DNA from 4 places in the Serratia odorifera genome. Region 2 is predicted to be linked to each of the others. Evidence: predicted binding sites of a transcription regulator. Region 2 holds the regulator's gene; each other region holds the start of a gene.
What was found. The regulator CRP, encoded in region 2, controls carbon source genes, mostly activating them, when cyclic AMP is high. The targets are predictions, from matches to a motif close to ATGTGANNNNNNTCACAT.
Positions count from the first base shown of each region.

Region 1: rhaB (rhamnulokinase) is a predicted target of CRP. The motif match lies at 5,438-5,455, and genes of this name have one in related genera.
Region 3: ACCC84_RS06650 (YfcZ/YiiS family protein) is a predicted target of CRP. The motif match lies at 1,835-1,852, and genes of this name have one in related genera.
Region 4: msrB (peptide-methionine (R)-S-oxide reductase MsrB) is a predicted target of CRP. The motif match lies at 4,366-4,383, and genes of this name have one in related genera.

Region 1 covers NZ_JBGMUT010000001.1:498,321-506,346, forward strand. Annotated here, with positions in the region: gene cbl (HTH-type transcriptional regulator Cbl) at 1-192, shown strand, start outside; gene ACCC84_RS02260 (ABC transporter substrate-binding protein) at 364-1,932, shown strand; gene ACCC84_RS02265 (ABC transporter permease) at 1,932-2,984, shown strand; gene ACCC84_RS02270 (ABC transporter permease) at 2,981-3,853, shown strand; gene ACCC84_RS02275 (ABC transporter ATP-binding protein) at 3,840-4,676, shown strand; gene ACCC84_RS02280 (ABC transporter ATP-binding protein) at 4,673-5,365, shown strand; gene rhaB (rhamnulokinase) at 5,564-7,033, shown strand; gene ACCC84_RS02290 (L-rhamnose isomerase) at 7,030-8,026, shown strand, end outside.
Region 2 covers NZ_JBGMUT010000008.1:165,130-173,155, reverse strand. Annotated here, with positions in the region: gene ACCC84_RS18430 (hydrolase) at 1-764, shown strand, start outside; gene ACCC84_RS18425 (YheU family protein) at 761-994, shown strand; gene ACCC84_RS18420 (phosphoribulokinase) at 1,134-2,003, shown strand; gene ACCC84_RS18415 (OsmC family protein) at 2,057-2,464, opposite strand; gene crp (cAMP-activated global transcriptional regulator CRP) at 2,839-3,471, shown strand; gene argD (bifunctional acetylornithine/succinyldiaminopimelate transaminase) at 3,593-4,813, opposite strand; gene ACCC84_RS18400 (aminodeoxychorismate synthase component II) at 4,946-5,521, opposite strand; gene ACCC84_RS18395 (helicase HerA-like domain-containing protein) at 5,580-7,103, opposite strand; gene btsR (two-component system response regulator BtsR) at 7,234-7,959, opposite strand; gene ACCC84_RS18385 (sensor histidine kinase) at 7,959-8,026, opposite strand, start outside.
Region 3 covers NZ_JBGMUT010000002.1:93,383-101,408, forward strand. Annotated here, with positions in the region: gene mlaA (phospholipid-binding lipoprotein MlaA) at 1-242, shown strand, start outside; gene fadL (long-chain fatty acid transporter FadL) at 306-1,583, opposite strand; gene ACCC84_RS06650 (YfcZ/YiiS family protein) at 1,990-2,286, shown strand; gene fadI (acetyl-CoA C-acyltransferase FadI) at 2,492-3,805, shown strand; gene fadJ (fatty acid oxidation complex subunit alpha FadJ) at 3,802-5,961, shown strand; gene sixA (phosphohistidine phosphatase SixA) at 6,386-6,868, shown strand; gene smrB (endonuclease SmrB) at 6,937-7,467, opposite strand; gene prmB (50S ribosomal protein L3 N(5)-glutamine methyltransferase) at 7,742-8,026, shown strand, end outside.
Region 4 covers NZ_JBGMUT010000001.1:1,286,428-1,294,453, reverse strand. Annotated here, with positions in the region: gene yeaG (protein kinase YeaG) at 1-885, opposite strand, end outside; gene ACCC84_RS06045 (MipA/OmpV family protein) at 1,375-2,079, shown strand; gene ACCC84_RS06040 (D-hexose-6-phosphate mutarotase) at 2,182-3,060, opposite strand; gene gapA (glyceraldehyde-3-phosphate dehydrogenase) at 3,164-4,159, opposite strand; gene msrB (peptide-methionine (R)-S-oxide reductase MsrB) at 4,507-4,920, shown strand; gene ACCC84_RS06025 (YeaC family protein) at 4,981-5,253, shown strand; gene pncA (bifunctional nicotinamidase/pyrazinamidase) at 5,289-5,918, opposite strand; gene ansA (asparaginase) at 5,935-6,951, opposite strand; gene sppA (signal peptide peptidase SppA) at 7,045-8,026, opposite strand, start outside.

The DNA of each region.
Region 1 (8,026 bases), on a different contig from region 2:
GGGTTGGTCAGCCTGAATGCCGAACACCTTTTCGAACCGAACACCGTATGGCTGGGGTTGAAACGCAGTCAGTTACAGCGTAACTATGCCTGGCGATTTATCCAGCTGTGCAACCCGACATTAACCCTGACGGAAATCAAGGAACAGGTTTTTTCGGCACAATTGGATCCGGCGATCGATTATCAAATCTGACGGCGGTGGCGGGAATGCCTGGTCAAACCCGCCGCTGTTCATCGCATAATCAATTAGATATCTATATATAAAAAAAGAATAACTATAGTTATTATTATACCTTCTTCTGCGGATCCGTCTCACTTACACTCGCGAAATTATTATAAATTCCATCCGCTTGGAGAGTTTTTGATGAAAGCGTTCGCGCCCACTCTGATGTTTTTGGCTATGGCAGGCAGTTTCAATTTACAGGCGGCAACCCCGGCTAATACGCTGGTGATTGCCCAATCGATCGACGATGCGATCAGTTTTGATCCGGCGCAGGGATTTGAACTGACCACCGTACAGGCATTAAACAGCCTGTATCAGCGGTTGTTGCAGTCCGACCCGCGCAATCCTGTCGATCTCAAACCGACTCTGGCGGAAAAGTGGCAGGCGGGCAGCGATAACCGCAGCCTGACCTTTACCCTGCGGCCCGAGGCCAAATTTTCCAGCGGTAATCCGCTACGGCCAGAAGACGTGATTTTCTCGCTGTCGCGGGTGGTCAAGTTGAACCTGGAACCGTCGTTTATCCTGACCCAACTGGGCTGGAATGGGCAAAATGTTGATCAATTCCTGAGCAAGGTGGATGAGCGGACGGTAAAAATCAGTTGGCGTGCCGAGGTCAGCCCGGCCTTCGTGCTCAGCCTGTTGTCGGCGCCGGTATCGTCGATCGTCGACGCCAGACAGGTACAGGCGCATCAGCAAGGCAACGATCTGGGTAACCAGTGGCTGAGCAGCCACTCTGCGGGCAGCGGTCCATACCAGTTGCGCACCTACGTGCCGCATGAAGTGGTGGTGCTGGAAGCCAATCCGGGCTCGCCAGAAGGCGCCCCCAAACTGAAAACGGTGCTGATCAAGAACGTCCCGGATGCTGCCGCACGTCGCTTGCTGATCGAACAGGGTGACGCCGATATCGCCCGTAACCTGGGTGCCGACCAAATGGCGGCGCTGAAAGACAAGCCGGGCGTGAAACCGTTGGCGATCCCCTATGCGTCGCTGTATTTCCTGCAATTCAACGCCAAGGCTTCGCCGGCGCTGGGGAATCCGGCATTCTGGGAGGCGGCGCGTTGGCTGTTTGACTATCAGGGCATTGCCGACGATCTGCTGAAAGGCCAGTTCCAGAATCATCAGGCGTTCTTGCCGGACGGGTATCTTGGCGCTTTGCAACAGCGTCCCTACCGCTTTGATCCGCAGCGCGCCAAACAGATTTTGGCCAAGGCCGGGCTGAACAACGTCAGTTTCAAACTGGACGTTAACAACCAGCCACCGTACCTCGATATTGCGCAGGCCTTGCAGGCCAGCTTTGCCCAGGGTGGGGTGAAGGTGGAACTGGTGCCCGGCATCAGTTCGCAAGTATCGACCAAGGTAAAGTCGCTTAACTATGACGCCACGCTGACCTCGTGGGGGCCAGACTATTTTGACCCGAACACCAACGCCGCCGCCTTCGCCTATAATCCGCAAGACGGCAGTAAAACTCTGGCCTGGCGCGCCAACTGGCACATCCCGGCGTTGAATGCGCTGACCCTGGCCGCAACGGCAGAAAACGATACCGCCAAACGGGTAGCGGATTATCAGCAACTGCAACGACAGGTACAGCAAAGTTCGCCGTTTGTCATTGGCCTGCAGGCGCGCAGCCTGATTGCAGTGCGCGATAATCTGAAAGGCTATGTGCAGGGCATCAATCCCGACATGGTGTTTTACAGCCAGGTCACCAAGTAATGATCGACAGTCAAACTCCTGCCGGGCTTGCCCGGCACGGCCGACGTTGGGGCGGGCGGTTGCTGGGCGGGGCGCTGTCGCTGGCGTTGACGCTGCTTGGCCTGCTGCTGTTCACGTTTATGCTTTCCCACCTGGCGCCGATCGACCCCACCTTGCAAATTGCCGGCGATCACGCCAGCGAGGCAACCTATGCCCAGGTTCGTCACGATCTGGGGCTGGATCAGCCGCTGCCGGTGCAGTTCTGGCGTTATCTACTGCACCTGGCGCACGGCGACATGGGTATTTCGCGCATCACCGCGCAGCCGGTATTGAGCGATTTGTTGCGCACTTTCCCGGCCACGGTGGAGCTGGCGACCTGTGCGATTATTCTCGGTGCGCTCGGGGGGATCTGTTTGGCGCTGCTGGCGGTATACAAACCGGGTAGCTGGTTGGACAATGCCGCCCGACTGGTCTCGCTGCTCGGCTATTCGGTGCCGATTTTCTGGCTTAGTCTACTCGGCCTGCTGCTGTTCTATGCCACACTGCACTGGTCGGCCGGGCCGGGCCGTCTTGACGACATCTATCTGTACACCATGGAGCCGTACAGCGGGTTTATTCTGATTGACAGCTGGCTGTCCGGCGATCGGCAGATGTTCTATAACGCGCTCGGCCATCTGTGGCTGCCGGTTGTGGCGCTGGCGCTGCTGTCTATGGCAGGCATTACCCGTCTGTTGCGCGCCGCAATGCTGGAAGAGTGTAATAAGGAGTACGTGACGCTGGCGCGCTCGAAGGGGGCGGGACGCTGGCGCATTCTGCTGCGCCATGTCTTCCCCAACGTCTTGGGCAGCCTGATCGCCGTACTTTCGCTGTCTTATGCCAGTCTGCTGGAGGGGGCGGTACTGACGGAAACGGTCTTCGCCTGGCCGGGCGTCGGGCGTTACCTGACCAATGCGCTGTTTGCCGCCGATACGCCGGCGATCCTCGGCGCCACGCTATTGATCGGCAGCTGTTTTGTGCTGCTGAACGCGTTGGCGGATGCCTTAACCTACCTTGTGGACCCACGAACCCGATGAGCCACTCATTTTCCGATCCTGTATCGCCCGGCGCGGCGCTGGAGGGCGCTGTGTCACGCCGTAGCCTGACGACCCTGACGGTTGGCGCGCTGTTGGTGGCGGTACCGATCCTGGCGGCGCTGTTCGCTCCCTGGCTGGCGCCGTTCGATCCCAATATTCAGCACATGGAACTGCGTCTGTTGCCACCGTCGTCGCAACACTGGCTAGGGACCGACGGCTTTGGCCGCGATTTGCTGTCGCGGGTCATTTACGGCGCCCGCCCGACCCTGCTGCTGGTGTCGCTGATCCTGTTGTTGACCATTCCGCTCGGCCTGCTGGTGGGGATCTGCGCCGGTTATCTCGGCGGGTGGGCGGAGCGCATTCTGATGCGCATCACCGATGTGTTCCTGTCGTTGCCGAGTCTGGTGATTGCGCTGGCATTGGTCGCCATGCTCGGACCGGGGCTGATGAACGGCGCGCTGGCGCTGGCATTGACCAGTTGGCCGCCGTTCGCACGGCAGGCGCGGGCGGAAACGCTGGCGTTGCGCCGTAGCGATTATCTGGCGGCGGCGCGCATGCAGGGCATTGGCGGGTTGCGGCTGATGGTCGGCCATATTTTACCGCTATGCCTGCCGAGCGCGGTGGTGCGCGCCGCGTTGAGTCTGGGCGGCATTATCCTTTCCGCCGCCGGCCTGGGGTTCCTGGGTATGGGCGTCGCGCCGCCAACCGCCGAGTGGGGATCGATGGTCGCCGAAGGGAGCAAAGTCATTTTCGATCAATGGTGGGTGGCCGCCGCGCCGGGCGGGGCGATCCTGTTTGCCAGCCTGGCGTTTAATCTGCTGGGCGATGGCCTGCGCGATAAAATGGATCCTCGAAATGGACACAAATAGCTTATTGACCGTAGACCGTTTGTCGATCGGTCTGCGAGCGCAGCCGCTGGAACTGGTTCACGATATCTCTTTTCGCGTCGGCCAGGAACGGTTGGCGCTGGTGGGCGAATCCGGTTCGGGCAAATCGCTGACCGCCCGTGCCTTGATGGGGTTGTTGCCGTCGTCATTGCAGCTGCGGGCGCAGCACCTGTCTCTGGACGATGACGATCTGACGCGTATCAGCGAGCGGCAATGGAGCCGGCTGCGCGGTAGCAAGATGGCGATGGTATTGCAGGATCCCAAGCATGCGCTGAATCCGACTCAGCCGATCGGCCGTCAGGTGGAAGAACCACTGCTGCTGCATAGCTCACTGCGACGCGCCGAACGACGCGAGAAAGTGTTGGAGATGCTGGCGGCGGTCGGCTTGCCGGCGGTGAAGACGCTCAGCCAACGTTATCCGCATCAGCTTTCCGGCGGCATGGGGCAGCGGGTGATGCTGGCTATCGCGCTGATTAACGACCCACGGCTGTTGATCGCCGACGAGCCGACCTCGGCACTCGATCACCAGATGCGCGGCCAGGTATTGCAACTGATTGAACGTCTGGTGGAACAGCGCAATATGGGACTGATTCTGATCAGCCATGACCTGCAGCAGGTGGCACACTACTGTGAACGGGTGCTGGTGATGTATCAGGGGCGGATAGTCGATCGGCTGCCGGCCGACCAGTTGGCGCATGCCAGCCATCCTTATACCCAAACGCTGTGGTCGTGCCGCCCGAGCAAGGCGACGCGTGGGCGACCCTTGCCGGTGTTGGATCGACGTCTGCTGGAGGCGCTGAAATGAGCCTGATTGCATTGAATGGCCTGAGCGTCAGCCATCGTCAGGGCTATGAACTGCGCACCGTAGTACACGACGTCGACCTGCGCATCGACGCGGGTGAATGTTTCGGTCTGGTCGGTCCGTCCGGCTGCGGCAAGTCATCGCTGCTCTGGGTATTGGCCGGCTTGAACGGCCAATGGCAGGGGGAGTTCAGCCTGTTTGGGCGACGCATCGAGCCGGGACAGGCCTTTACCGGCAACCTGCGTCGCGAAGTGCAGATGGTGTTTCAAGATCCCTACGCTTCGCTGCACCCTAAACACCGTTTGCTGCGTACGCTGGCGGAGCCGCTGCAACTGCTGGGGGAGAGGGGCATCGAACAGAAAGTTGCCGACGGTTTTCGCCAGGTGGGGCTGGATCCCCGCCTGCTGTCGCGCTACCCGCACCAGCTTTCCGGCGGCCAGCGCCAGCGCGTGGCGATCGTTCGCGCGCTGTTGCTCAAACCGAGGCTGCTGTTGCTGGATGAACCGACGTCGGCGCTGGACATGTCGGTACAGGCGGAAATTCTCAATCTGTTGAACGACCTCAAGCGCGCTGGCGATCTGACGCTGGTTCTGGTCAGCCACGATGCCGACGTTATCGACCATATGTGCGACCGCGCGGTGACGATGGACCAAGGGCGGCTCGTCGATTGGTCATTGACCGCCGGCCGCTGACCGTCCCCCTTACGCCGCTCCCTGCCGCCCTCAGGGAGCGTTATTGCCCTGCGCGTTAACCCATCCAGTAAAGCGTGATCCGTTTCACATTCATCTTTGGCATTTTGCCAGTCAACAGCACGCGCTGGCAGTGATGAGAAGGCTGCCGCAGCGCCAACTTTCTACACTGCCTGCATCTTGTAACGACGGGCTTGTGTTATGACCACTCATCATATTGCCGCCATCGATCTTGGCGCCTCCAGCGGGCGAGTCATGCTGGCAAGCTATCATTCGGCATCGCAGCGTCTGACGCTGCGGGAGGTCAGCCGTTTCAGCAATGGCCTGCAACAGCGTAACGGTCAGCAGTGTTGGGATCTGGAGGCTCTGGAGCAGCATATTTGCCAGGCGCTGTGCGATCTGGATGGGGAGAATATCCGGCTTGACGGTATTGGCGTTGACACCTGGGGCGTTGATTTCGTACTGCTGGATGCGCACGGCGAACGCGTCGGTCAGGCAGTTTCGTACCGAGATGCCCGCACCCAGGGGGTGATGGCGCAGGCGCAGCGTGAGTTCGGCGCTGATGAAATCTACCGGCGCACCGGCATACAGTATCTGCCGTTCAATACGTTGTACCAGTTGCGGGCGCTGAGCCAGCAACACCCCGAGCTGGTGGAGCGCGTCGCGCACCTGCTGCTGATCCCCGACTATCTACACTATCGTCTCACCGGTCAGCTTAATTGGGAATATACCAATGCCAGCACCACGCAACTGCTGAATATCGCCAGTGACGGCTGGGACGCCGAGCTGCTGGCCTGGGCCGGGGTGCCCGTCGAGTGGTTTGGCAAGCCGACGCCGCCGGGCAACCGCGTCGGTGACTGGCGTAGCCCAAGCGGTCGCCAGGTGCCGGTGATTGCCGTCGCCACCCATGACACCGCCAGCGCAGTATTGGCCACCCCGTTGCAGGATGCCGATGCCGCTTATTTGAGCTCTGGCACCTGGTCGTTGATGGGCATTGAAAGCCCATTGGCGATGGTGAATGACGCGGCGCTGGCGGCGAATATTACCAATGAAGGCGGCGCGACCGGCTACCGGGTGCTGAAAAACATCATGGGGCTGTGGTTGCTGCAACGTATTACCCGTGAACTGGCGCTGGACGATTTGCCGACGCTTATCGCGCAGGCGGCGCAGCAACCAGCGTGCCGTTGGCTGGTCAACCCCAACGATCCCCGCTTTATCAACCCGGTCAGCATGCGGCAAACCATTCAGGACAGTTGCCGTGAACGGGGCATGCCGGTGCCGGAAACGCCGGCACAGCTGGTGCGCTGCATTTTCGACAGCCTGGCGATGCTTTATCGACAGGTGGCGCAACAGTTGGCCGATCTGCATGGGCGACCGTTAAGCCGACTGCATATCGTCGGCGGCGGCAGCCAGAACGCGTTGCTGAACCAGCTTTGCGCCGATGCCACCGGTTTGGCGGTCAGCGCAGGTCCGATTGAAGCCTCCACGCTCGGCAACGTTGGCGCACAACTGATGGCACTGGGGGCCGTGGATGATATTGAGCATTTCCGCCAGGTGGTGGCCGCCAATTTTCCGTTGCAACATTTTACTCCTCACGACAACCCGGATTTTGCCGCCCACTGGCCGCAATTTCAGTCGCTGAGCCAATCCTCTAAGGAATTTTGCGTATGACGAGCCCGATTGAACAGGCCTGGGAACTGGCCAAACGACGCTTTGCCGACATTGGCGTGGATGTTGACGCCGCCCTGGACACGCTGGACCGGCTACCGGTATCGATACACTGCTGGCAGGGCGATGACGTCGCCGGTTTTGAAAACCCGCAGGGGCTGTTAACCGGCGGTATCCAGGCCACCGGCAATTATCCTGGCAAAGCGCGCAACGCCGCAGAGCTGCGTGCCGATCTGGAGCAGGCGCTGGCGCTGATCCCCGGCCCGAATCGGCTGAATCTGCATGCCATTTATCTGGAGTCGGACACCCCGGTCCCACGCAATGAAATTGAGCCGCGCCATTTTACGCACTGGGTTGACTGGGCCAAACGGCACAATCTGGGGCTGGATTTCAATCCGTCCTGTTTCTCGCATCCGCTGAGCGCCAGCGGCTTTACGCTGTCCAGCGCCGATCCGCAGGTTCGCCGTTTCTGGATTGAACACTGCCAGGCCAGCCGCAGGGTTTCCGCCTATTTTGGCCAGCAGTTAGGCAGCGCATCGGTGATGAATATCTGGGTCCCGGACGGCATGAAAGACACGCCGGTCGATCGTCTGGCCCCGCGTCAGCGTCTGGTCAGCGCCCTGGATGAGGTGCTGGCGGAAAAGCTCGATCCGGCGCACCACATTGACGCCGTGGAAAGCAAGCTGTTTGGCATTGGCGCAGAAAGTTACACCGTCGGTTCCAATGAATTCTATCTCGGTTATGCCGCCAGTCGCCAAACCGCGCTATGCCTGGATGCGGGGCATTTCCATCCCACAGAGGTGATTTCCGACAAGATTTCCAGCGCCATGCTGTACGTGCCGCGACTGCTGCTGCACGTCAGCCGCCCGGTGCGCTGGGACAGCGATCATGTGGTGCTGCTGGATGATGAAACGCAGGCCATCGCCAGTGAGATCGTGCGTCATCAGTTGGCTGACCGGGTGCATATCGGGCTGGATTTCTTTGATGCCTCGATCA
Region 2 (8,026 bases):
ACAGTCCGTATGCCCACGGCCTGTTGCACGCCTGGCAGCAAAAGGGCTGGCTCGGCGTGGTGATGCATTTTCGCGGTTGCAGCGGCGTGCCAAACCGCCAGCAACGCATTTACCATTCCGGTGAAACCGAAGACGCCCGCTTCTTCCTGCAATGGTTGCGCGACAGCTATGGCACTGCGCCAACCGCGGCAGTCGGCGTATCGCTCGGCGGCAATATGCTCGCCTGCTATCTGGCACAGCAGGAAGGCAATAGCCTGCTGGACGCGGCGGTGGTGGTCTCGGCACCGTTAATGCTCGAACCCTGCTCGTGGCGTATGGATCAGGGATTCTCCCGCGTATATCAGCATTACCTGCTGGGTCAGTTGAAGCAGAACGCCACGCGAAAACTGCTGCATTATCCCGGCACCCTGCCGCTGAAATTGCCGCAGTTGCAGGGCTTGCGCCGCATTCGCGATTTCGACGATCTGATTACCTCGCGCATTCACGGCTTCAGCGACGCCACGGATTATTACCGCCGTTGCAGCGCCTTGCCGCTGCTGCCGAAGATCCAGACACCGTTGCTGATCATCCATGCCAAGGACGATCCGTTCATGACCGACGAGGTGATCCCTGACCTCGCCAGCCTGCCGCACAATATCGAATATCAACTGACGGAATGCGGTGGCCACGTCGGCTTCGTCGGCGGCTCGCTAAAAAAACCCTACATGTGGCTGGAATACCGCATTCCCTCCTGGCTTACCCCTTATCTGGAACAGAACACGTGATAATCCCCTGGAAAGAACTGGACAGCGAAACGCTGAATAATCTGATCGAATCCTTTGTACTGCGCGAAGGCACTGACTACGGCGAGCATGAACGTTCGCTGACGCAGAAAGTGGAGGACGTTCGCCGGCAATTGCAAAGCGGCGAAGTGCTGCTGGTGTGGTCGGAACTGCATGAAACCGTCAATATCATGCCACGTGGCCAGTTCCGTGCCGGTCAGGAAGAAATGTAATCCGCCCTATGACTGACGGGAAAAATCAGGTATCAATGTGCCATACCCTACAGCACTCGAGTTGCATCGAGGCGGCCTACAGCAAAGCAGCTGAGGTACGACGGATAAAACACGCATTTTAGACGGAGTAACATATCGTATGTCTGCCAAACATCCCGTTATCGCGGTAACCGGCTCCAGCGGAGCCGGCACCACCACTACCAGCGTGGCGTTCCGCAAAATATTCCAGCAGTTGAATATTCGCGCCGCACAGTTGGAAGGCGACAGCTTCCACCGCTACACCCGGCCGGAAATGGACGCGGCGATCCGCAAGGCGCGCGACCTCGGCCGTCATATCAGCTATTTTGGCCCCGAAGCCAACGACTTCGGCCTGCTGGAGCAGAGCTTCCGTGAATATGGCAACGGCGGCAGCGGCCGTTCACGTAAATATCTGCACACCTATGACGAAGCCGTGCCGTACAACCAGGTTCCTGGCACCTTTACACCGTGGGAAGCCCTGCCGGAACCCACCGACGTGCTGTTCTACGAAGGGCTGCACGGCGGCGTCGTCACCGATCAGCATGACGTGGCACAGCAGGTCGATCTGCTGGTCGGCGTGGTGCCAATCGTCAACCTGGAGTGGATCCAGAAGCTGATCCGCGATACTGGCGAACGCGGCCATTCTCGCGAAGCGGTGATGGATTCGGTAGTGCGTTCGATGGAAGACTATATCAACTACATCACACCGCAGTTTTCACGCACCCACATCAACTTCCAGCGCGTGCCAACGGTGGATACCTCCAACCCGTTTGCCGCCAAGGCCATCCCGTCGCTGGACGAAAGCTTTGTGGTGATCCACTTCCGCGGGCTGGATCAGATTGATTTCCCTTATCTGCTGGCGATGCTGCAAGGCTCGTTTATTTCGCACATCAATACGCTGGTGGTGCCCGGCGGCAAAATGGGACTGGCGATGGAGTTGATCATGGCACCGCTGGTGCAGCGGCTGCTGGAAGGCAAAAAGATTGAGTAGCCAGGCGACACCGGACGGGCGCGGGGAGGATTAGGCCACCGCGCCACATGCCATTAGGCCACTTCCCGGACTTCAAAGCTGTGGGTAACGCTGGCGGCCTTGCCGAGCATCAGCGCTACCGAACAGTATTTGTCGGCAGACAGATCCACCGCACGCTCCACCGCCTTGTCGCCAAGCCCTTTACCGCTGACGATAAAATGCAGGTTGATATGGGTAAATACCCGTGGTGCCTCTTCGCGACGTTCAGAGGTCAGTTTTACCTCACAATCACGCACGTCGTGACGGCCTTTTTGCAAAATCGACACCACGTCAATCGCGCTGCATCCCCCCACGGACATCAGCACCATTTCCATCGGACTTGGCGCCTTGTCACCGGCATTGCCGTCCATCAATACCTGATGGCCAGACGCCGATTCGCCAAGAAACGTTAACCCTTCAACCCATTTGACTCTTGCCTGCATGCTCATGACTCCGATTGATTCTTTGTCATCAGACTACGCGTTAGCAGCAAAACTGGCAACGGAACCTGATACTGGTCATGTGTGAGCGAGACAACACAAGACACCCGCGTCACTCTGTGCTACAAACAGAGCCGCAATAACGCTTTCTGGACAGCGCTTTCAGGGAAATGCCCACGGAAAGGCACCTTAATGTGTATGTTAACAGAATGTAGCTTGCAGCTCTCACTGCAAGTTAATATGCTAGGGCAATAGCGTATTTTTACGTCACGCCTCAAAAACGGTTAATGGTCGCCGCTCATGGACAGCCATAACACGTTTGACAGGGAACTCTGACCCCTGTGATACAGGCAGATTACAACAGAGGATAACAGCGAATGGTTCTCGGCAAACCGCAAACAGACCCTACTCTCGAATGGTTCCTGTCTCATTGCCATATCCACAAATATCCATCGAAAAGTACGCTGATTCACCAAGGTGAAAAGGCCGAAACGCTTTACTACATCGTGAAAGGCTCCGTTGCGGTGCTGATCAAGGATGAAGAAGGCAAAGAGATGATCCTGTCCTATCTCAATCAGGGCGATTTCATCGGCGAACTTGGATTATTTGAAGAAGGCCAGGAACGCAGCGCCTGGGTTAGGGCTAAAACCGCCTGTGAAGTGGCTGAAATTTCCTATAAGAAATTCCGTCAGCTGATCCAGGTGAACCCTGACATTCTGATGCGCCTGTCGGCGCAGATGGCAAGCCGCCTACAGATCACCTCAGAGAAAGTGGGTAACCTCGCCTTCCTAGACGTTACCGGCCGCATTGCGCAAACCCTGCTCAATCTGGCCAAACAGCCGGATGCCATGACTCACCCGGACGGCATGCAAATTAAAATCACCCGTCAGGAAATTGGTCAAATCGTCGGTTGTTCACGCGAAACGGTTGGCCGTATTCTGAAAATGCTCGAAGATCAAAACCTGATTTCCGCACACGGCAAAACCATCGTCGTCTACGGTACCCGTTAATCCATTAAAACGGCACGCTTCAAAAAATGCCGGTCAGTTAACGCTGACCGGCATTTTTATGCGCCGTTTACCGTGGACACAGTCGGACATCCGATACCGTCTGCCGACCGCCGGTGGGTAGCTACCCGGCGTTGATCACGTCCTGAACCGCCAGCTCAAACAACGCCATACCGTCGGCAATATCTTGCGGCTCAACGACCAGCGACGGCGCAAATCGGATCACGTTCGGCCCGGCATTTAAAATCATCAGGCCACGCGCGGCGGCCGCGGTGAGGAAATCACGCGCCTTGCCGTGGTAAGGCGCCGTCAGTTCGGCGCCGATCAACAGCCCCATACCGCGAATCTCGCTGAAAATACGGTATTTTTCGCCAATGTCCCGCAACGCCGCAACATACAGCGTATGACGCTGTTCGACGCCGCTCAACACTTCGGCGGTATTGATCACGTCCAACGCCGCCTCCGCCACCGCGCAGGCCAGCGGATTGCCGCCATAGGTGGTGCCGTGGGTACCGACCTGCATCACCGAAGCAATCTCCTCGGTGGTCAGCATGGCGCTGACCGGGAAACCGCCGCCCAACGCTTTGGCGGTGGTCAGAATATCCGGCGTCACACCGTAGTGCATATAGGCGAACAGCTTGCCGCTGCGCCCCATACCGCTTTGCACTTCATCAAATACCAACAGCGCCTGGTGGCGATCGCACAGTTCACGCACACCTTGCAGGAACTGCGCATCCACCGGAGTAATACCGCCTTCGCCCTGAATCGGCTCCATCACCACCGCGCAGGTGTGATCGTCCATCACCGCCTTGACCGCCGCCAGATCGTTGAACGGTACATGCACGATGTCGGCCGGCTTTGGCCCGAAGCCGTCGGAATACTTCGCCTGGCCGCCAACCGAGACGGTAAACAGCGTACGGCCATGGAACGCGTTATAAAACGCGATGATTTTGGTTTTGTACGGGCTGTGGCGGGTAATGGCATAGTGGCGCGCCAGCTTGAATGCCGCTTCGTTGGCTTCGGCGCCGGAATTGGCGAAGAACACCCGATCGGCGAAAGTCGCGGCGATAAGCTTGCTGGCCAGGCGCAGCGACGGCTCGTTGGTAAAGACATTGCTGGTGTGCCACAGGGTTTCACCCTGCTGCTTCAGCGCCGCCACCAATGCCGGGTGGCAATGCCCCAGCGCAGTCACCGCAATACCGCCAGAGAAATCAATATACTCCTTGCCGTTGCTGTCCCACACTCGGCTGCCCTTGCCCTTGACGGGGACAAACTGGGCAGGTGCATAAACAGGCAGAATAACCTGGTCGAACGTATTGCGGCTGACTGGGTATTTTTCGGTCATTATTGGGTCCACCCTGAACGTGATCGGATTTTCAATGTTGCCATTAAGTGAAAATATAATCACAAAATATGCATAAAAAACCAATCAAGGGCAAACCTAAATCGCCAAAAAAGGAAAAAAACTCATAACCGGTTAACTTTTCAGGAAATTATCCAGCAGTTGGTGCCCCTGCTCGCTGAGAATGCTTTCCGGGTGAAACTGCACCCCTTCCAGCGCCAGCTGACGATGGCGGATCCCCATGATTTCGTCAGGTTCGCCGTCGCGCTCACTCCAGGCGGTTACCTCAAAGCAGTCTGGCAACGTGGCGGCTTCCAGCACCAGCGAGTGGTAACGGGTCACGGTCAACGGATTGTTCAGCCCAGCAAAAACGCCGCCGTTATGGTGCCGAATGGCAGAGGTCTTGCCATGCATCACCTGACGGGCGCGTACCACCGTGGCGCCAAACGCCTGCCCCAACGCCTGATGGCCGAGGCATACGCCCAAAATGGGCAGCCTGCCGGCAAAGTGGCGAATGGCAGCAAGAGAAATGCCCGCCTCATTCGGCGTGCACGGGCCGGGTGAAATCACCAGTCTCTGTGGCGCAAGCCGTTCAATATCGGCCAGTTGCAATTCATCGTTGCGCTTGACCAACACTTCGGCGCCCAACTGGCAGAAGTATTGGTACAGGTTGTAGGTGAAAGAGTCGTAGTTATCAATCAGCAGCAGCATGACATGTCCAGGCAGAAAAAAGCTGCGCTAGTTTACTGCCGCTGACGAAATTTTCCGCTTACTTTTTACGGCCGCCCATAATCGATCCCAAAACGCCGCGCAAAATCTGCTTGCCAAGGTCGCGAGCCATGCTCTTGGCCGCCGTTTGAACAATACCATCGCGCTTGCCGCCGCGTGGACCGGTAGAGCCGAACAGCAGATCGTTCAACCCGCCCATCAGGCCACCACCGGCTGCATCCGCCGCCGGTTTCTGTGCCGGTTGCCCCGGCGGTGGCGTGCCTACGGTGGCAAAACCTTCCGAAGACAGTTTTTCATAGGCGGACTCGCGATCGACCATATCTTCATAGCGACCATACAGCGGCGATTTATTGATCGCGCTGTTGAGCCCGTCGGCACCCAGCATGCCCATCTTCGATTCCGGCGCGATGACCATTGCCCGCTCCACCACGTTGGGCCGCCCTTTTTCATCCAGGAACGACACCAGCGCTTCACCGACGCCCAGTTCGGTAATCGCCGTTTCCGCATCAAAGTCGGGGTTGGCGCGCATGGTCTGCGCCGCCGCCTTCACCGCTTTCTGATCGCGTGGCGTAAAGGCACGCAGCGCGTGTTGCACACGGTTGCCCAACTGGCCCAGCACGCTGTCGGGAATATCCAGCGGGTTTTGCGTAACAAAATAGATGCCGACGCCTTTTGAGCGGATCAGACGTACCACCTGCTCAATCTTGGTCAGCAGTGCCGGCGGCGCGTCGTTGAACAACAGATGCGCCTCATCAAAGAAAAATACCAGCTTCGGCTGTTCCGGATCGCCCACTTCCGGCAAATGTTCAAACAGCTCGGCCAGCAGCCACAGCAGAAAGACCGAGTACAGTTTTGGCTGGTTGATCAGTTTGTCTGCCGCCAACAGGTTGATGTTGCCGTGGCCATTGGCATCGGTTTTCATCAGATCGTTAATGTCGAGCATCGGTTCGCCAAAGAACTGATTGGCACCCTGCTCTTCCAGCGTCAATAGCCCGCGCTGAATGGCGCCGACCGAAGCGGAGGAGATATTGCCGTATTGGGTCTGGAACTGCTTGGCGTTGTCGCCGACGTACTGCACCATGGCACGCAGATCTTTCATATCCAGCAGCAGCAAGGCGTTGTCATCGGCGATTTTGAACACCAACTGCAACACACCGCTTTGCACCTCGTTCAGATCCAGCAGACGCGCCAGCAGCAGTGGGCCAAGATCGGATACGGTGGCGCGGATCGGGTGGCCTTTTTCACCGTAAATATCCCACGGAATAATGGTACAGGCTTGCGGTTGCCAATCGGTGACGCCGATCGCCGCCAGCCGCGCCTGCAGTTTTTCATTCGGCACCGCCTCGGTGCCGATACCCGACAGATCGCCTTTAACGTCCGACAAAAAGACCGGCACACCGAGGCGCGAGAACTGCTCGGCCATTTTTTGCAGCGTCACGGTTTTACCGGTACCGGTCGCGCCGGTGATCAGACCGTGGCGGTTGGCCAAGGCCGGTAAAATCACCAGATCCTGCACTGGTTTTCCGTCTTTCATCGCTTTGGCGATAATCCGTGCTTCACTCATTTTCTTTTCCTTTGACGCTGACGCGGCGCAAACGCGCCTGTAGATGCCATAAAGCTATAAGCGCGGCCCGATCGCGTCAAGGGCAAACGAAACGATGTGTCGGCAAGCGTGGCGTGACGCCAGCCCGCTATTATCCCCGCAGCCCCAGTTCCTCTTTCAGCGACTTAAGATAGCGGCGGCTGACCGGCACCGGGTCGCCGACCGGCATGATCATTTCTGCCGCGCCGCTGTCGTCAAAGCGTATTTCCCGTACCTGCTCCAGATTGACCAGATATTGCCGATGGCAACGCACCAGCGGCGTGCGATTTTCCAGCGTACGCAGCGTCAGTTCGGTAAAGCACTCCATACCGTCATTGCGCACCACGTAGACGCCGCTTGAGCGCGAACGAATGGCGACCACCTCCTCGAAACGCAGCAGGTAAATACGGCTATGGCCGGTGCAGGGGATGTATTTCAGGTATCCCTCGCTTTCCGGCAGTGCCGCAATGTCCTGCGGTACACGGCGCTGTTGCAGTCGTTGCAAGGTTTTGTTCAATCGTTGCGGCTCGGCCGGTTTTAGCAGGTAGTCGAAGGCATGCTGCTCAAACGCCTGCAAAGCGTATTCATCATAAGCGGTGAGAAATACAATGTACGGCATTCGGTTCGGGTCGAGCATACCGACCAACTCCAGCCCGCTGATACGCGGCATCTGAATATCCAGAAACACCACGTCCGGTTGCAGGCGGTGGATCTGGCTGATGGCCTCTATCGCATTGGCGCTTTCGCCGACGATGGTTACGCCATCCTCCGCGTCCAGTAAATGGCGCAGGTTGTCACGGGCCGAGGGTTCATCGTCGACAATCAATACATTCAGCATCAGGCCGCCCTCGTCATCGGTAGGTGAAGCGTGATACAGGTATAGGTTTCCGGTTCGCAACAGACCT
Region 3 (8,026 bases), on a different contig from region 2:
TGAGCTATCTGACCTTCTGGATGTCGGCCGGTAAATGGGTAGTCGAAGGCATCGAAACGCGTGCTCAGCTGTTGGATTCTGACGGCCTGCTGCGCAACTCTTCCGATCCGTACCTGATGATGCGTGAAGCCTACTTCCAGCGTCACGACTTCCTGGCCAACGGCGGCGTACTCAAGCCGGAAGAAAACCCGAACGCCAAGGCGATTCAGGGCGATCTGGATGAAATCGATTCAGCCAATTGAGTGTCGAACGAATAAAGAAAAACCCGCCGATTGGCGGGTTTTTTATGCCGTTCGCGCCAGCGATCAGAAGGTATAGTTGAAGTTGGCGCCGTACAGCCAGGCCTTGCCTTCGGATTCGAAGGTATATGGGCCTTCCTTGACCGTGACATGCTGGCCGTGCATGTAGGACACGCCGACATCAACCGAGGCATTTTTGTTGAACGCGTAGGTGGTACCGGCGCTCAGCCAGAAGCGGTCCTGATCCGGAATGGAAATCGAGCGGTTCTGTGCTGGAACCGGGCTGTCATCGAAGGCAATACCGGTACGGAAGGTCCAGTTATCATCGTAGTAATAAGTGGTACCCAACGCGATGCGGTAAGCGTCTTTGAAGCCTTCATGTTTTTCGAACAGCGTCTGGCCATTGCTGCCGGTAGCGCGCAGCTCCTGGAACTGGCTCCAACTGGTATAGGCCAGGCTGTAGTGGATAGCCCACTGCGGCGCAACCTTGTTATACCCTGAAATTTCCCACATTTCCGGCAGGTGCAGAGTCAGAGAGCCCGGAATGGTATTGCCGTCGGTACCCCACGGCAGGCCGGTTCTGCCCTGCAGCGGATTGTACTGTGAAGGAATGCTGCTTTTGTAATCGCCGTCGAAGTCGATTTTGATTTCAGAGCGGTAGGTGAGGCTATAACGGTTATTGTCGTCAACTTCGTACAACAGGCCAGCGTTCCAACCGTAGCCCCACTCGTCGCCTTTCAGGTGCGAGATCTGGGTATCGGCCGGCATGCCGAGAGCAGGACCGCTTTCACCGGCGTAACGTTCCAGTTTGGCCTTGGCATAAACCGCGTCAAAACCCAGACCGAAGCTGAAGTGTTGATTCAAGCGGTAGGCGGCACTCAGGTTGAGGTTGACCGTGGTCAGATCGGTTTTACCGCCGTACGGGCCTGCGGTATAACCATCGTTGAATTCGGTTGCCAGGCCATAGTTACTGGTCACGGAACCGCCAACTGCCCATTGATCGTTCAATGGGTGAATATAGTGCAGGTTCGGGATCCACTGGGCTGGTGCAATGTTTTTCGAGTTAAGGCTGGCACCGGAAGATGACGTGCCGGAAATATCAACGTCCGGATCGACGAAGATCGCACCGACGGAAAGCGCTGGGCTATCAAACATCATCATGGTAGCAGGGTTGCGGCTTGCCGCCGTGGCATTATCCGCGACTGCGCCTTCGCCAGAGAAAGAACGGCCTAAACCAGATGAAGAGTACTCATTCAGCTGGAATCCTGCGGCATACACGTTTGATGAAATAATTGCCACTGCAGCTGCGAGAGCTGATTTAGTAAATAGGTTTTTCTGGCTCATGACCAAAACCTCATTATGTGTTTATTATTTAAACTATGTTACACAAGGTAACAAGGAGCGCGGGATTGTAGGGTCCGTTATCCATCAGACAAATCAGACCAGTGGCTGAATTATAGGTCTGACCTGTGAAAATGTTGCAACTATGTTTTTCAGATATTTCAAAATTGATATCAAAAAAGAGATCTGCTTAACAAAACACCGACGGTAAATAACAAAATTCTGACGCTTCATTAGCAGGCAACCATTTTCGTTTGTGATTTCCATCGCTTAAAACACCTACTAACAGTAAGTGCTAGTGCTGCGCGCCACGGGGGAGTAAAATAGCCCTCAGATTATTGTGATTATGCGCCCGATCAAATTTGGCACTTTAGGCGGTATTGACGCTGCCCGGTGAGGAGAATTGAACATGTCAGATGCAATAAACAAATGCAGTGCGCAAGAAACGGCAGCCTGCTGCTGTGTGGATGTCGGCACCGTGATGGATAACACCGATTGCACCGCATCCTATAGCCAGGTCTTTACAGATCAACAACAGGCACAACAAGCGCTGGCGGCATTGACCGACAAGGCCCGCGCGGTGGAATCCGATCCCTGTGACATCAACAGTAGCATTAATCCGGTTGACGGCGGCTTCCAACTGGATGTCGACTTTATCTTCTGCTGCCAGGCGGAAACCCTGATCTTCCAGCTTGGCTTGCGTTAAACAGCGCGAGTCGACGTCGCTGCGCGGGTCTGCCGCGCAGCTTTTCCTGCCTCCAGCCTCTCCTGGGTTACCGTTAGAAAGTTGCTCCTGCTCGCAGATTTCACCTCTGCCGGTTTGCCAAATATCAACATCTGGTTAACAATGGCCTCATCAGGTCAGACCTGTTTTGATGGTTGCGCTGACGTCTTTTCCTTCAGGAGCGTTTATGAGTAAGGCACTGCCGCTGGTTACCCGACAGGGTGACCGTATTGCAATTGTAAATGGACTGCGTACCCCCTTCGCCAAGCAGGCGACCGCTTATCACGGTATTCCGGCGGTGGATCTTGGCAAAATGGCGGTAAGTGAATTATTGGCGCGCAGCGGTATTGACCCGCAATTAATCGATCAACTGGTGTTTGGCCAGGTGGTGCAAATGCCGGAAGCGCCAAACATCGCGCGTGAAATCGTGCTGGGTACCGGCATGAGCGTGCACACCGACGCCTACAGCGTTTCCCGTGCCTGCGCCACCAGTTTCCAGGCCATAGCCAACGTGGCGGAAAGCATCGTCGCCGGCAGTATCGGTATTGGTATTGCCGGCGGTGCAGACTCCTCTTCGGTGCTGCCGATAGGCGTCAGCAAAGCGCTGGCGCGCACTCTGGTCGATCTCAACAAAGCGCGTACGCTGTCGCAACGCCTCAAGCTGTTCAGCAAGCTCAGATTCCGCGACCTGCTGCCGGTGCCGCCGGCGGTGGCGGAGTATTCTACCGGCCTGCGCATGGGCGATACCGCCGAGCAGATGGCCAAGTCGCATGCCATCAGCCGTGAGGACCAGGACGCGTTGGCGCATCGTTCGCACCAGTTGGCCGCCAGGGCGTGGGAGCAGGGGCTGCTGCGCGCCGAGGTGATGACCGCCTATGTGCCGCCGTACCAGGCGCACATTGCCGAAGACAACAACGTGCGCAAGGATTCCAGCCTGGCGTCATACGCCCGATTGAAGCCGGCGTTCGATCGCCAGCATGGCAGCGTTACCGCCGCCAATAGCACGCCATTGACCGACGGCGCCGCCGCGGTGCTGATGATGAGTGAATCGCGTGCCAAAGAATTGGGGCTGCAGCCGCTGGGTTATTTGCGCAGTTTTGCCTTTGCCGCCATCGATGTCTGGCAGGATATGCTGCTTGGCCCCTCCTATGCCACGCCGCTGGCGCTCGATCGCGCGGGTATTACCCTGGCGGATCTGGCGTTAATCGATATGCATGAAGCCTTTGCGGCGCAGACGCTGGCCAACCTGAAAATGTTCGCCAGCCGCGAGTTCGCCCAGCAAAAACTGGGGCGCAATGAAGCGATTGGCGTGGTCGATATGGATAAATTCAACGTGCTGGGCGGCTCGATTGCTTACGGGCATCCGTTTGCCGCAACCGGCGCACGCATGATTACCCAGACGCTGTACGAGCTGAAGCGCCGCGGCGGTGGCTTGGGGTTGGCTACCGCCTGTGCGGCCGGCGGTTTGGGCGCAGCGATGGTGGTGGAGGTGGAACAATGAGCGTCACAAATGCCTTGCATGAACAACGTGCCACGCCGTCGGCTTTTCGGCTGACGCTGCGACCGGACCATATTGGTGTGATCACCATCGACGTCCCGGACGAAAAGGTGAATACGCTGAAGGCGGAATTTGTCGATCAGGTCAATGAGGTGCTGAACAAGGCGCAGCAATATGCCGCACTGGAGGGGCTGGTGATCGTGTCAGGCAAGCCGGATTCGTTCATTGCCGGCGCAGATATCACCATGATCGCCGCGTGCAGCAACGCCAAGGAGGCGGAGGATCTGGCGCGCAAAGGTCAAAGTACGCTGGCGAAAATTGCCGCATTCCCGGTGCCGGTGGTGGCGGCCATTCACGGCGCCTGTCTCGGCGGTGGCCTGGAACTGGCGTTGGCATGCCACAGCCGTGTCTGTTCGTTGGACGACAAAACCGCGCTGGGTCTGCCGGAAGTGCAACTGGGGCTGCTGCCCGGCTCTGGTGGTACTCAGCGTTTACCGCGGTTGATTGGCGCCAGCAAGGCGCTGGACATGATGCTGACCGGTAAACACATTCGAGCGCGCCAGGCGTTGCGCATGGGGCTGGTCGATGATGCGGTGCCGCAGGCTATCTTGCTTGATGCGGCGATCGCACGGGTCAAACAGGGCTGGAAGAGCAAGCCGACGCTGCCCTGGCAGGAGCGTCTGATGAACGGGCCGCTGGGGCGAAGCCTGCTCTTCAGCGTGGTGCGTAAGAAAACGCTGGCAAAAACCCACGGTAATTACCCGGCGGCGGAGCGCATTATTCAGGTGGTGCGCGCTGGTCTGGAGCAGGGCAGCGGCCATGGCTATCAGGCTGAGGCGCGCGCGTTCGGCGAACTGGCGATGACGCCGCAGTCCGCCGCGTTGCGCAGCCTGTTCTTTGCTTCTACCGCGTTGAAAAAAGAGCGTGGCGGCGACGCACAGCCGCGTGAACTGCAGCGCGTAGGTATTTTGGGCGGTGGCTTGATGGGCGGTGGCATTGCCTGCGTTACCGCCATGCGCGGCGGTTTGCCGGTGCGCATCAAGGATATCAACGAGCAGGGCATCAACCATGCGCTGAAGTACAGTTGGCAGGTGCTTGGCAAACGGGTACGCAGCAAGCGCATGCGCTCAGCCGAACGGCAAAAGCAGATGATGCTGATTTCCGGCACCACCGATTACAGCGGTTTTGACCGGGTGGATATCGTAGTGGAAGCGGTGTTCGAGGATCTGGAACTGAAACAGCGCATGGTGGCCGAAGTAGAACAGCACACCGCACCGCACACGGTATTTGCCTCCAATACCTCGTCACTGCCGATTGGCCAGATTGCCGCCAAGGCGCAGCGGCCGCAGCAGGTGGTCGGCCTGCATTATTTCAGTCCGGTGGATAAAATGCCGCTGGTGGAAGTGATCCCGCATGCCGGCACCCGTGAGGAAACCATTGCCACCACCGTTGCCCTGGCGCACAAACAGGGCAAAACGGCGATAGTGGTGGCCGATCGGGCCGGATTTTACGTCAACCGCATTCTGGCGCCCTATATCAATGAAGCTGCCCGTTGCCTGCTGGCCGGCGAGCCGATGGAATCCCTGGATAAGGCGCTGGTGGATTTCGGTTTCCCGGTTGGGCCGATTACGCTGCTTGATGAGGTCGGCATCGATGTCGGCACCAAAATCATCCCGGTGCTGGTCAACGAACTGGGCCCGCGTTTTGCCGCGCCGGCGGCGTTTGATGCGCTATTGAAGGACGGCCGCAAAGGGCGCAAAAATGGGCGTGGTTTTTATCTCTACCCGAGCGAAGGCCAGCAGCGGCAGCGCGGCAAACGCGCCGACAGCGAGGTGTATTCCCTGCTGGGCGTGACGCCAAAGGCGCATCTCGAACCGGCGCTGATTGCCCAGCGCTGCGTGATGATGATGCTGAACGAGGCGGCGCGATGCCTGGACGAAGGGGTGATTCGCAGCGCGCGCGACGGCGATATTGGTGCGGTGTTCGGCATTGGCTTCCCGCCATTCCTTGGCGGGCCGTTCCGTTATATCGATCGGCTTGGCGCGGAAAAGGTGGTGAAAACCCTGCACTATCTGCAACAGCAATACGGCGAACATTTTGCGCCCTGCGAGCGCTTGCAGCGTATGGCACAGCAGGGAGAGCGCTTTTATCCGCGCTAAAATACCCGGCGGTTAACGGCATGGCAGCCCGATTTGCACTACAGTAGCAATAAGGCTGCAATGTGATCCTCATCACTCCTTGCAACAGCGTCAATTCCGGACGCTGTACAGGGAGATTAGGGCGAGGTAACGTAACCGCGTGGTGATGAATGTGGCATCACGATAAAAAACTTTTATCAGGGGTTGGCTAAAATTCAACCCGTTGAATTGGTTGTCAAGTGAGCGATGGATTCACGCTACGCTGCCGTTGGTGCAAAAAACAGCGTTTTCTTTACGTGAACTTTCAGGCAAAATGCCCGGCCGCCATAGAGAGACGGCGCGTTATCGTTTTGAAGCACTTGTGCTCTTGAGCTATAGGTATTCGGCGATACAGCACGCTCTGCGTTTCTGTATAGCGTTATTTTGTCAACAACAGCGGTGCAATATGCAAGTTTTGATTATGCGTCACGGAGAGGCGGCACTCGAGGCGGCCAGCGATGCGGTAAGGCCTCTTACCGTTTGTGGCCGTGATGAGTCTCGTCAGATGGCGGCCTGGCTAAATGCCAAGTCAGTGGATATTGAACGCGTGCTGGTCAGCCCTTACCTGCGAGCCGAACAGACGCTGACAACGGTGCGTGAAGCGTTGACGCTGCCGGAAGGCGAAGAAGTGCTGCCGGAACTCACCCCAGGTGGCGATGCCTCACTGGTGGGGAGTTATCTGCAACTGCTGGCGCAACAAGGGGTAGGCGCGGTGTTGATCGTCTCGCATCTGCCGCTGGTGGGCTACCTGGTGGCGGAACTCTGCCCGGGCGAATGCCCGCCAATGTTTGCCACGTCGGCGATTGCCAACGTTGAACTGGCCGCCGACGGCAGCCAGGGGAAACTGGAATGGCAGGTCAGCCCGTCGCAGCTGATGGCGAAAGTCTGACGCGGACAATGCGACGATGAACCCCAAGGGCGATGCTAAACATCGCCCTTTGTCATTCTTGCGCTGAATTATTCAGCCAGCTCGACCAACACCAGCAGCGCCGCGCTGCCACCCCATTCTTTCGGTGCCTGATGGAACGCCAGCACGTCTGGGTGCTGTGCCAGCCATAACGGCGTCTGCTGCTTGAGAATATGCTTACCGTGGCCGTGCATCACACAGGCGCAGTGCACATGCTCGCGTTTACAGGCGGCGATGAGCGCCCCCAGTTCCTGTTTGGCCTGCAGCTGCGTCAAACCGTGCAGATCGAGGAACAGATCTGGCAGGTAATCGCCACGCCGCAGTTTTTTCAATTCAAAATGGCTATAGCCGGGGCGCACGTAGCGCGCTGGGCCTTCGTCATCCAACTGCGGCTGGAATTCATCAGAAAAATAAAAACTGGCATCGACCTGCTCCTGCATCAGCCGCTGCGGTGCGGCCTGCCTGGCGGTAGGTTTGGGCTGCCGGTGGACGATGGTGTCCTGACGCAGCTTCTTGGCGCCTGTCACCGACTCTCTGAAGAGCTGCAATTCATCTTTGCTCAGAGGGTGTCTGTTTTTCATTAATTCATTCACCGGAAATTATTCATCGCGACAGTTTAGCCTGTGCCCGTGGTCTGGCGAAGCAAAACCGTCATCGGTAGTGACGTAGGCCGATATGCTGCCTGCCATCTCGCCGTTGGCGGCGCATGCGCTCCGCCAGAGCGGCGGCGACAGGGCGTTTGCCTGCCGCCGGATGTTGCGCCAATTATTTAGGGTATCGAAGCTGATTTGTCGCGGGCTTCATGGCAAACTATGCGGCTATCTCATGAATCACAGCCGCCTGCCGGAGGGCACATTGGACAAAATTTTCGTCGACGAAGCAGTGAACGAACTGCATACCATTCAGGATATGCTGCGTTGGACCGTAAGCCGTTTTAACGCCGCCAATATCTATTATGGTCACGGAACCGATAATCCGTGGGACGAAGCGGTGCAGCTGGTTCTGCCGAGTTTGTACCTGCCGCTGGATATTCCTGAAGACATGCGTTCAGCGCGCCTGACCTCCAGCGAGCGCCACCGTATCGTTGAGCGCGTGATTCGCCGCGTCAACGAGCGTATTCCTGTCGCTTATCTGACCAAT
Region 4 (8,026 bases), on a different contig from region 2:
GAACGGCAGGGCGGAAATACCCTCGGTACCGTTATAGTTACCTTCCTGAGTGGCGGTCAGCAGCGGGTGCAACACTTTGATCGGCGCCTTGAACATCTCGACGAATTCCATAATCCCCTGGTTGGCCCGGCACAGCGCACCGGAGTAGCCATAGGCGTCCGGATCGTTCTGCGCATGGTTTTCCAATTTACGGATGTCGACCTTGCCGACCAGTGCTGAAATATCCTGGTTGTTCTCATCACCCGGCTCGGTCTTGGCAATCGCGATCTGCTCCAGAATGGAAGGGCGCACTTTTACCACCTTGAACTTGGTGATATCGCCACCAAACTCGTGCAAACGCTTCGCTGCCCATGGTGACATGATGGTGCCCAGGTAGCGACGCGGAATGTTGTACTCTTTTTCCAGAATATTGGCGTCTTCCTGCGGGTTGAACAGGCACAGCGGATGGTCGTTGACCGGGCTGCGTTCGCCGTTGGCGCTGAGGGTATAAATCGGCACCAGTTGCATCAACGCCTTCAGGCGTTCTGCCAATGAGGACTTACCGCCGCCCACCGGGCCCAGCAGGTAAAGGATTTGTTTTTTCTCTTCGAGACCCTGTGCGGCGTGTTTCAGGTAAGAGACTATCTGCTCGATAGCTTCTTCCATGCCGTAGAATTCCTCGAAGGCCGGATAGCGTGCGATCACGCGGTTGGAGAACAGGCGAGACATGCGTGACTCAAGCGCGGTGTCGACCATGACCGGTTCACCGATAGCCATGAGCAGACGTTCCGCGGCATTGGCGTAGGCACTGCGATCTTGCCGGCAAATGGTAAGAAATTCCTGCAGTGTGAACTCTTCGTCCTTGGCAGCTTCGTAGCGCTGGCGATAGTGGTCAAATATGTTCATGGCGATGCCCGTCCTTTCGTTATTAGCACAGGTTAAAGGGAGCGTTTCATAGTCTTCTGGCCCCCGAAAGAAGAAGTTAATACCTGAGTACAGCAACCCGTATGCCAACTTGGTGCGCTTATTATCGCGAGTTGCGCTGTATTGCCACTGGGCTCAGGGTAATTTCACCTTCTGATTTAAGCTTAGTTGGCATAGCGGAAAATTTCCTGTCAACGAAAAAGCTTTTTTTAAGTCATATCAATGACTCAGTTATTGCAGGGTTTGCGGGGGGCCTTGTCGGGCGCGGGCTGCGCGCTAAAACGTCATGCTTCTGACATTCTTTATACATATTTCAGAATTAACTTAACGGATCTTGCTAATTTTCAAATGTAAATTTAAAGCGCGTAACCGAAATTTCACATACACTATCGCCGCTATTAATCTGTCATTTATGGAAGAGAACCAGTGAAGATATTTCAATTCAAAACGCTAGCGGTTATCGCGTCTGCTATGGTGTGTGCACAGAGTGCTCAGGCGGGAACCTGGTCGCTCGGTGCATCTGCGTTGGTGAGCCCGGATCCTTATCGCGGTAATCAGACTCGCGTTTATCCGGTACCGGTTATCAACTATGAAGCCGATGACTTCTACTTCCGTACGCTGACGGCTGGTTACTACCTGTGGAAAGATCAGGAAAACCAGTTGAGCGTAATGGCGTTCTATTCGCCATTGCACTATAAGCCAGGCGACAGCGATGACGATCGCATGAAACAGCTGAACAAGCGCCGGGCGACGTTGATGGCGGGGGTTGCGTATTCGCATAACGCAGAGTGGGGTACCATTCGCACCACCTTTGCCGGCGATACCCTGGATTACAGTAACGGCATGATCGGCGATCTGGCCTACCTGTACAAGTTCCAACTGGATGCCTGGACGCTGACGCCGGGCGTTGGCGTGACCTGGAACAGCAAGAATCAGAACAAATACTACTATGGCGTCAGCGAGGGTGAATCGCGTCGCAGCGGTTTGAACAGCTACACGCCGAACGACAGCTGGACGCCGTACGTTGAGCTGAGCGCCAACTACCAGATTAATGAAGCATGGAACGCCTTCTTTATGGGCCGCTATGTGCAATTGTCTGATGAGGTCAAAGACAGCCCGATGGTAGATAAATCCTACACCGGCATGCTGTGGACCGGCGTCAGTTACAGTTTCTAAGCTTTTCGCACGATTTTCGTGCGTTACAGGCATTAAAAAGGGGCGCTGGCGCCCCTTTTGCCTATCTGTCACCGAGAAAGCGGCGGTGTGCCGCTGCGGCGTTTATACGCCGTTTTTGCGGCAACGCAAGGTCACACCGAGCCGTGCCGGCTGTTCGCCACTGGCAATCAACGGCTTGCTGATACGACCGGTTTCCACACAAACCATGGTTTTATAACCGTCGTTAGCCATATCGGCCATGCTGCAAGACAGTTCAACGCCCGGATTCCAGGCAATCACATCGCTCATATGGTGATGATGCACTTCAATACTGCGTTGCAGGGTGGGGTCTTTTATCACGCTATAAGGCTCTGGCTGGGTGTAGACACGATCGGTTTGCCCAACAAACACCACGTCGCCAACCTGACGCGCTGCGGCGCCATTGGCCACTTTATCCAGATAATGCTCACCCAGCCCGGCCACTTTAATCGTTTCGATATCGCCGACCTGGAAATAGGTATGCAGTGCGGCAGTCGCCTGGTAATCCCCGTGCGATTCCAGCTCGATTTCACACTCTTCCCCCAGTTTGAAGCGGGCGATCAGCGTGAACGGATGCGGCCACAGCTTGCGGGTCTGTTCATTATCTTGCAGGGTAAAGGTCAGGATCACGCCGTCCTGGTCTTCGTCGTGCGCTGTCAGCGACCACGGCATATTACGTGCAAAACCATGCGAAGGTTTACCCGCCGGGCCAAACCATGGCCAGCAGATCGGCACGCCGCCGCGAATGGCATTGCCCGGCGTGAAAGGCGTATTTTTGCTAAGCCATACCACCGGTTGTTCACCGCTGGGTTGCCAGGCCACCAGATGGGCGCCTTGCAGGGTAACCGCAGCGCGCACTTTTGGGTGCGAAACGACGATCACCGGCAGCGCATCCAGTTGACGTTGGCTGATGTAAGGGGAAATTTGTTCCGCTATTGGGAGGGTAAACAGTTTATCGTTCATCGCGTTGCCTTATATTTGCCATACCCGTCAGGTTATCGGCTATACAGAAAGCAAAAAAGGGCGACAAAAATGTCGCCCTCATGATCAGCAGTACATCATCCCATTACTTGGAGATGTGAGCGATCAGATCCAGAACCTTGTTAGAGTAGCCGGTTTCGTTGTCGTACCAGGAAACCAGTTTCACAAAGTTGTCGTTCAGTGCGATACCTGCTTTGGCATCGAACACGGAAGTCAGTTTCTCACCGTTGAAATCGGTAGAAACAACGTCGTCTTCGGTGTAGCCCAGCACGCCTTTCAGCTCGCCTTCAGCCGCTTCCTTGATCGCCGCACAGACTTCTTTGTAAGACGCAGGTTTTTCCAGACGCGCGGTCAGGTCAACCACAGACACGTTTGGCGTTGGAACGCGGAACGCCATACCAGTCAGTTTGCCGTTCAGCTCAGGGATAACTTTACCTACTGCCTTGGCAGCACCGGTAGAAGAAGGGATGATGTTCTGAGATGCGCCGCGGCCGCCGCGCCAGTCTTTGTGAGACGGGCCGTCAACGGTTTTCTGGGTAGCGGTAGTCGCGTGAACGGTGGTCATCAGCGCTTCAACGATACCGAATTTGTCGTTGATGACTTTAGCCAGTGGAGCCAGGCAGTTAGTGGTGCAAGAAGCGTTGGAAACGATTTCCTGACCCGCGTAGGACTTGTGGTTCACACCCATAACGAACATTGGGGTGTCATCTTTGGATGGGCCAGTCAGAACAACTTTCTTGGCGCCAGCTGCGATGTGTTTACGTGCGGTTTCGTCGGTCAGGAAGATACCGGTTGCTTCAGCAACCACGTCAACGCCCACTTCGTTCCACTTCAGGTTAGCCGGGTCTTTCTCTGCGGTAACACGGATGGTTTTGCCGTTAACAACCAGATGGCCGTCTTTAACTTCTACGCTACCGTTGAAACGGCCGTGCGTAGAGTCATATTTCAGCATGTAAGCCATGTATTCAGCGTCCAACAGATCGTTGATTGCAACGATTTCAATGTCGGAACGTTCCTGAGCAGCACGGAAAACAATGCGACCGATACGGCCAAAACCGTTGATACCTACTTTGATAGTCATATATTCCACCAGCTATTTGTTAGTGAATAAAAGGTTGGTTGTAAAATTACAAAAACCTTACCAAGCGTCAAGCGGAATCGTGTCAATTATTGCGGCAAGTCAAAGCAGAGGCCTGGGTTTGCACGCTTATTGCACGTTCCGTTTGCGTTCGGCCTCATTAAGATATGGGGTCAAACCGCTAAGTTTAAAGAGCGTCGCAACAATATATGTGATCGGCATCACATATAGTCGTGACCTGAACTTTATGGCGTACAGTTTAGGTCAAAAATGCCTGCAACGCTGTTAATTTTTTGTTATCATTAATCATTGTTTTCGTTGACATTATCCATAATTTGGGAATCGCACAAATGGCTAAAGAGCACACCCCCAACCAGCCGGTCACGGAACTGAATGAAATACAACGCTATGTGACTCAACAGCGCGGCACAGAAGCACCGTACACCGGCAAATTGCTGCATAATACTCGCGACGGTGTTTATCATTGCCTGTGTTGCAATGCGCCACTGTTCTATTCGGATACCAAGTTTGACGCCGGCTGCGGCTGGCCTAGCTTCTATCAACCGGTTTCGGACGATGCTATCCGCTATCTGGATGATAACTCACACAATATGCACCGCGTTGAGATACGTTGTGGCCAGTGTGATGCCCATCTTGGTCACGTTTTCCCTGATGGTCCACAGCCCACAGGCGAACGTTTTTGCGTTAACTCGGCATCGCTCAGTTTTACCGATAGCGAAAGTGGCGAAAATACCGCCGGTTAAGCGGTAAGAAAAATAACAAAATCGATTCAGCTATTATTCATATGAGCGAGGAACGAGCGGATGGACGTGAAGGATTTGATTGCGGCGATGACGCCCGAAATTTATCAGCGCCTGGTGCAAGCCGTGGAGTTGGGTAAGTGGCCGGACGGTGTTGCGCTGACGCCGAAACAGAAGGAAAACAGCTTGCAGGCGGTCATGCTCTGGCAGGCGCTGCATAATGACGATCCGCAGCATATGAGTATCGGCAAGGATGGTCAGATCGTTATGAAGAGCAAGCAGGAGCTGAAGCAACAGTTCGCTGCCGAACCGCTGATCAAGTTGAAGCCGCAGTAAGCGATAGGAAAGGGCGCCGAGGCGCCCGCTTTGGCCTAGCTGAGGTATTGTGACAGCGTCACTAGCTTGGCACCGGCCTGCTGCATGGCCTGTAATGCCTGTATGCTGTCATTGGCTTGCAGGTTGACCCCGCGACAGCCGTCGGTGATGACCGTGGTTCGATATCCCAGGGCCAGGGCGTCAAGCACGGTAAATTTCACACAATAATCAGTGGCTAATCCCATTACCGTCAATTCAGTCACACCCCGATCGCGCAGCCAGTCGTCAAGATCGGTTTTTGCCCGGTGTCCATTGTCGAAGAACGCGCTGTAGCTGTCGATGGACGGATCCTGCCCCTTGCGGAAAATTGCGGCTATTCCCTGACGATGCAATTGGCGGTGCAGTTCGGCCCCATCGCTGCCTTGCACACAGTGTACCGGCCACCACACCTGCGGCAAACCATCAAGTTCGCCCAGTTCACCGACCTTGGCAGCAGAGTTAACCGCAAAGCTTCGGTGATCGGCCGGATGCCAGTCTTGACTGGCGATCACCGGCACGCCACGCGCCAGACAGGCGGCGATTGCCTGATTGGCCACCGCGATGGTGGCGTCACCATCGACAACCGCCAGCGCGCCGCCGGGACAGAAGTCATTTTGCAAATCGATCAATAACAGGGCAACGCGCATGGAACCTCCTGATGAATTAACCGACGGTGCTTAATTCGCCGCGCAGATCCAGCTGCATCTGTTGGCGGATTTGCGCCGGCGACAGTGGCTGGCTCAGCAAGTAGTGCAGTTTGGTCAATGCGGCTTCCACCGTCATGTCGAAACCGCTGATCACGCCGGCATGCGCCAGCGCATTGCCGGTGGCGTAACCTTCCATATTGACTCGCCCGGAAATACACTGGGTCAGGTTGACCACCACAATGCCACGCTCGGATGCATCGCGCAGTTCGTCAACCAGTTCGGCTTTTTGCGGCGCGTTGCCGACGCCATAAGAGCGCAAGATCAACGCCTTGACCGGTTGCAGCAGGAAGTTGCGCACCACCGCGCCGGAAATTCCCGGGTAGATGGTCACCACGCCGATCGGTTGCGGCGTTATGTTGTGTACCTGCAATTCACCATGACATGCCGGCGAGGCAATGCCGTTTTGACGGCGAATATGAATGCCGGCTTCCAGCAGCGGCGGCAGGTTGGGCGAGGCAAAGGCGTCAAAACCGTCGGCGTGCGCTTTGGTGGTGCGGTTACCGCGGAACAGTTTATTGTTGAAGAACAGGCTGACTTCGTTGACCGGATGGTTGGCCGCTAGATATAGCGCGTTCAGCAGGTTGGTCTGGCCGTCGGAGCGCAACTCCGCCAGCGGGATTTGTGACCCCGTCACGATGACTGGCTTGGCGAGATTTTCCAGCATGAACGACAGCGCAGAAGCGGTGAATGCCATGGTATCGGTGCCGTGCAGGATGACGAAGCCATCATATTGATCGTAGTTTTTCTTGATGTCATCGGCAATGTGTTGCCAATCTTCCGGCGTCATATCGGAGGAGTCGATCAGCGGGGCGTATTCATGAATGGTGAAGTTGGGCATTTCCGGGCGGTGGAACTCCGGCATCAGCGCCAGTTGCCGTTGCAGGTGGCCGGACACCGGAATGTAACCGTGTTCGGAGCGTTGCATGCCGATGGTACCGCCGGTGTAAGCGACGTAGATAGATTTCTTTTGCATTGTAGGGTTTCTGCTAATGATAAGATGGGCTGAATTATAGGGTGATTAGCGCAGAAAAAAAGCCCAGCGAGTGCCGGGCTGAAGATTAATTTGTTAGCGTACGTCACCGCAGTTCAGACAGATGGCGTAGCGGTTTTGCGGATCGTTCAGATTATTGAATAAACCCGGTTGCTCTTTCATCGCCATGGCTACCGAGGCCAGCGGCGCAGGCAACATCGATTGCAGGGCTGCCGGCAGCATGGCGTGGATCGACACGCCAAACTGGCTGAGCACCATGTCTGCCAGGCTCGGTGAATCGACGAACCAGTTCAAATGCCACTGTTTCAGCTTCGCCAATTCGGCGGCTTTCTGCACCGCGTCATCAAAGTCACCCAGTTGGTCGACCAACCCGTTGTTCTTGGCGTCACCGCCGGTCCAGACGTGACCCTGAGCAATTTTATCAACCTGTTCTGGCGACATCTTGCGCGCGCCAGCCACCAGATCGATAAAGTTCTTGTAGCCATTCTCGATGTTCAACTGCATCATCTGGGCAAACTCGGGCGGCAGCGCTTTGGTCACCGCCAAATCGGCCAGCGGCGAGGTCGCGACGCCGTCGGTGTGAACGCCAACGCTGTCAAGCGTATCCTGATAGGTGTTGATCACGCCGAAAATGCCGATAGAACCGGTAAGGGTGCTTGGGCTGGCAACGATATAGTTGGCAGGGGTAGAAATCCAGTAGCCACCGGAAGCCGCCATACCCCCCATGGAAACCACCACCGGTTTGCCGGCAGCACGCACCGCAGCCAGTTCGGAGCGGATCACCTCAGACGCGCTAACGCTGCCGCCCGGGCTGTTAACTCGCAGTACCACCGCTTTGATTTTAGGATCCAGACGGGCCTGACGCAGCTGTGCCGCGGTGGTGTCACCGCCAACCGTTCCCGGCGTTTGCGGACCGTCCATGATTGCGCCATTAGCGAACACCACGGCAATTTGGCCGCCCTGATCCGCTGCCGGTGCCGGCTGGTAGTCATAAATACTGACGGCGTTGAAATCGTTGTTTTGCTTATCCCAGCCAAAGGTCTTGATCAACTGGTTT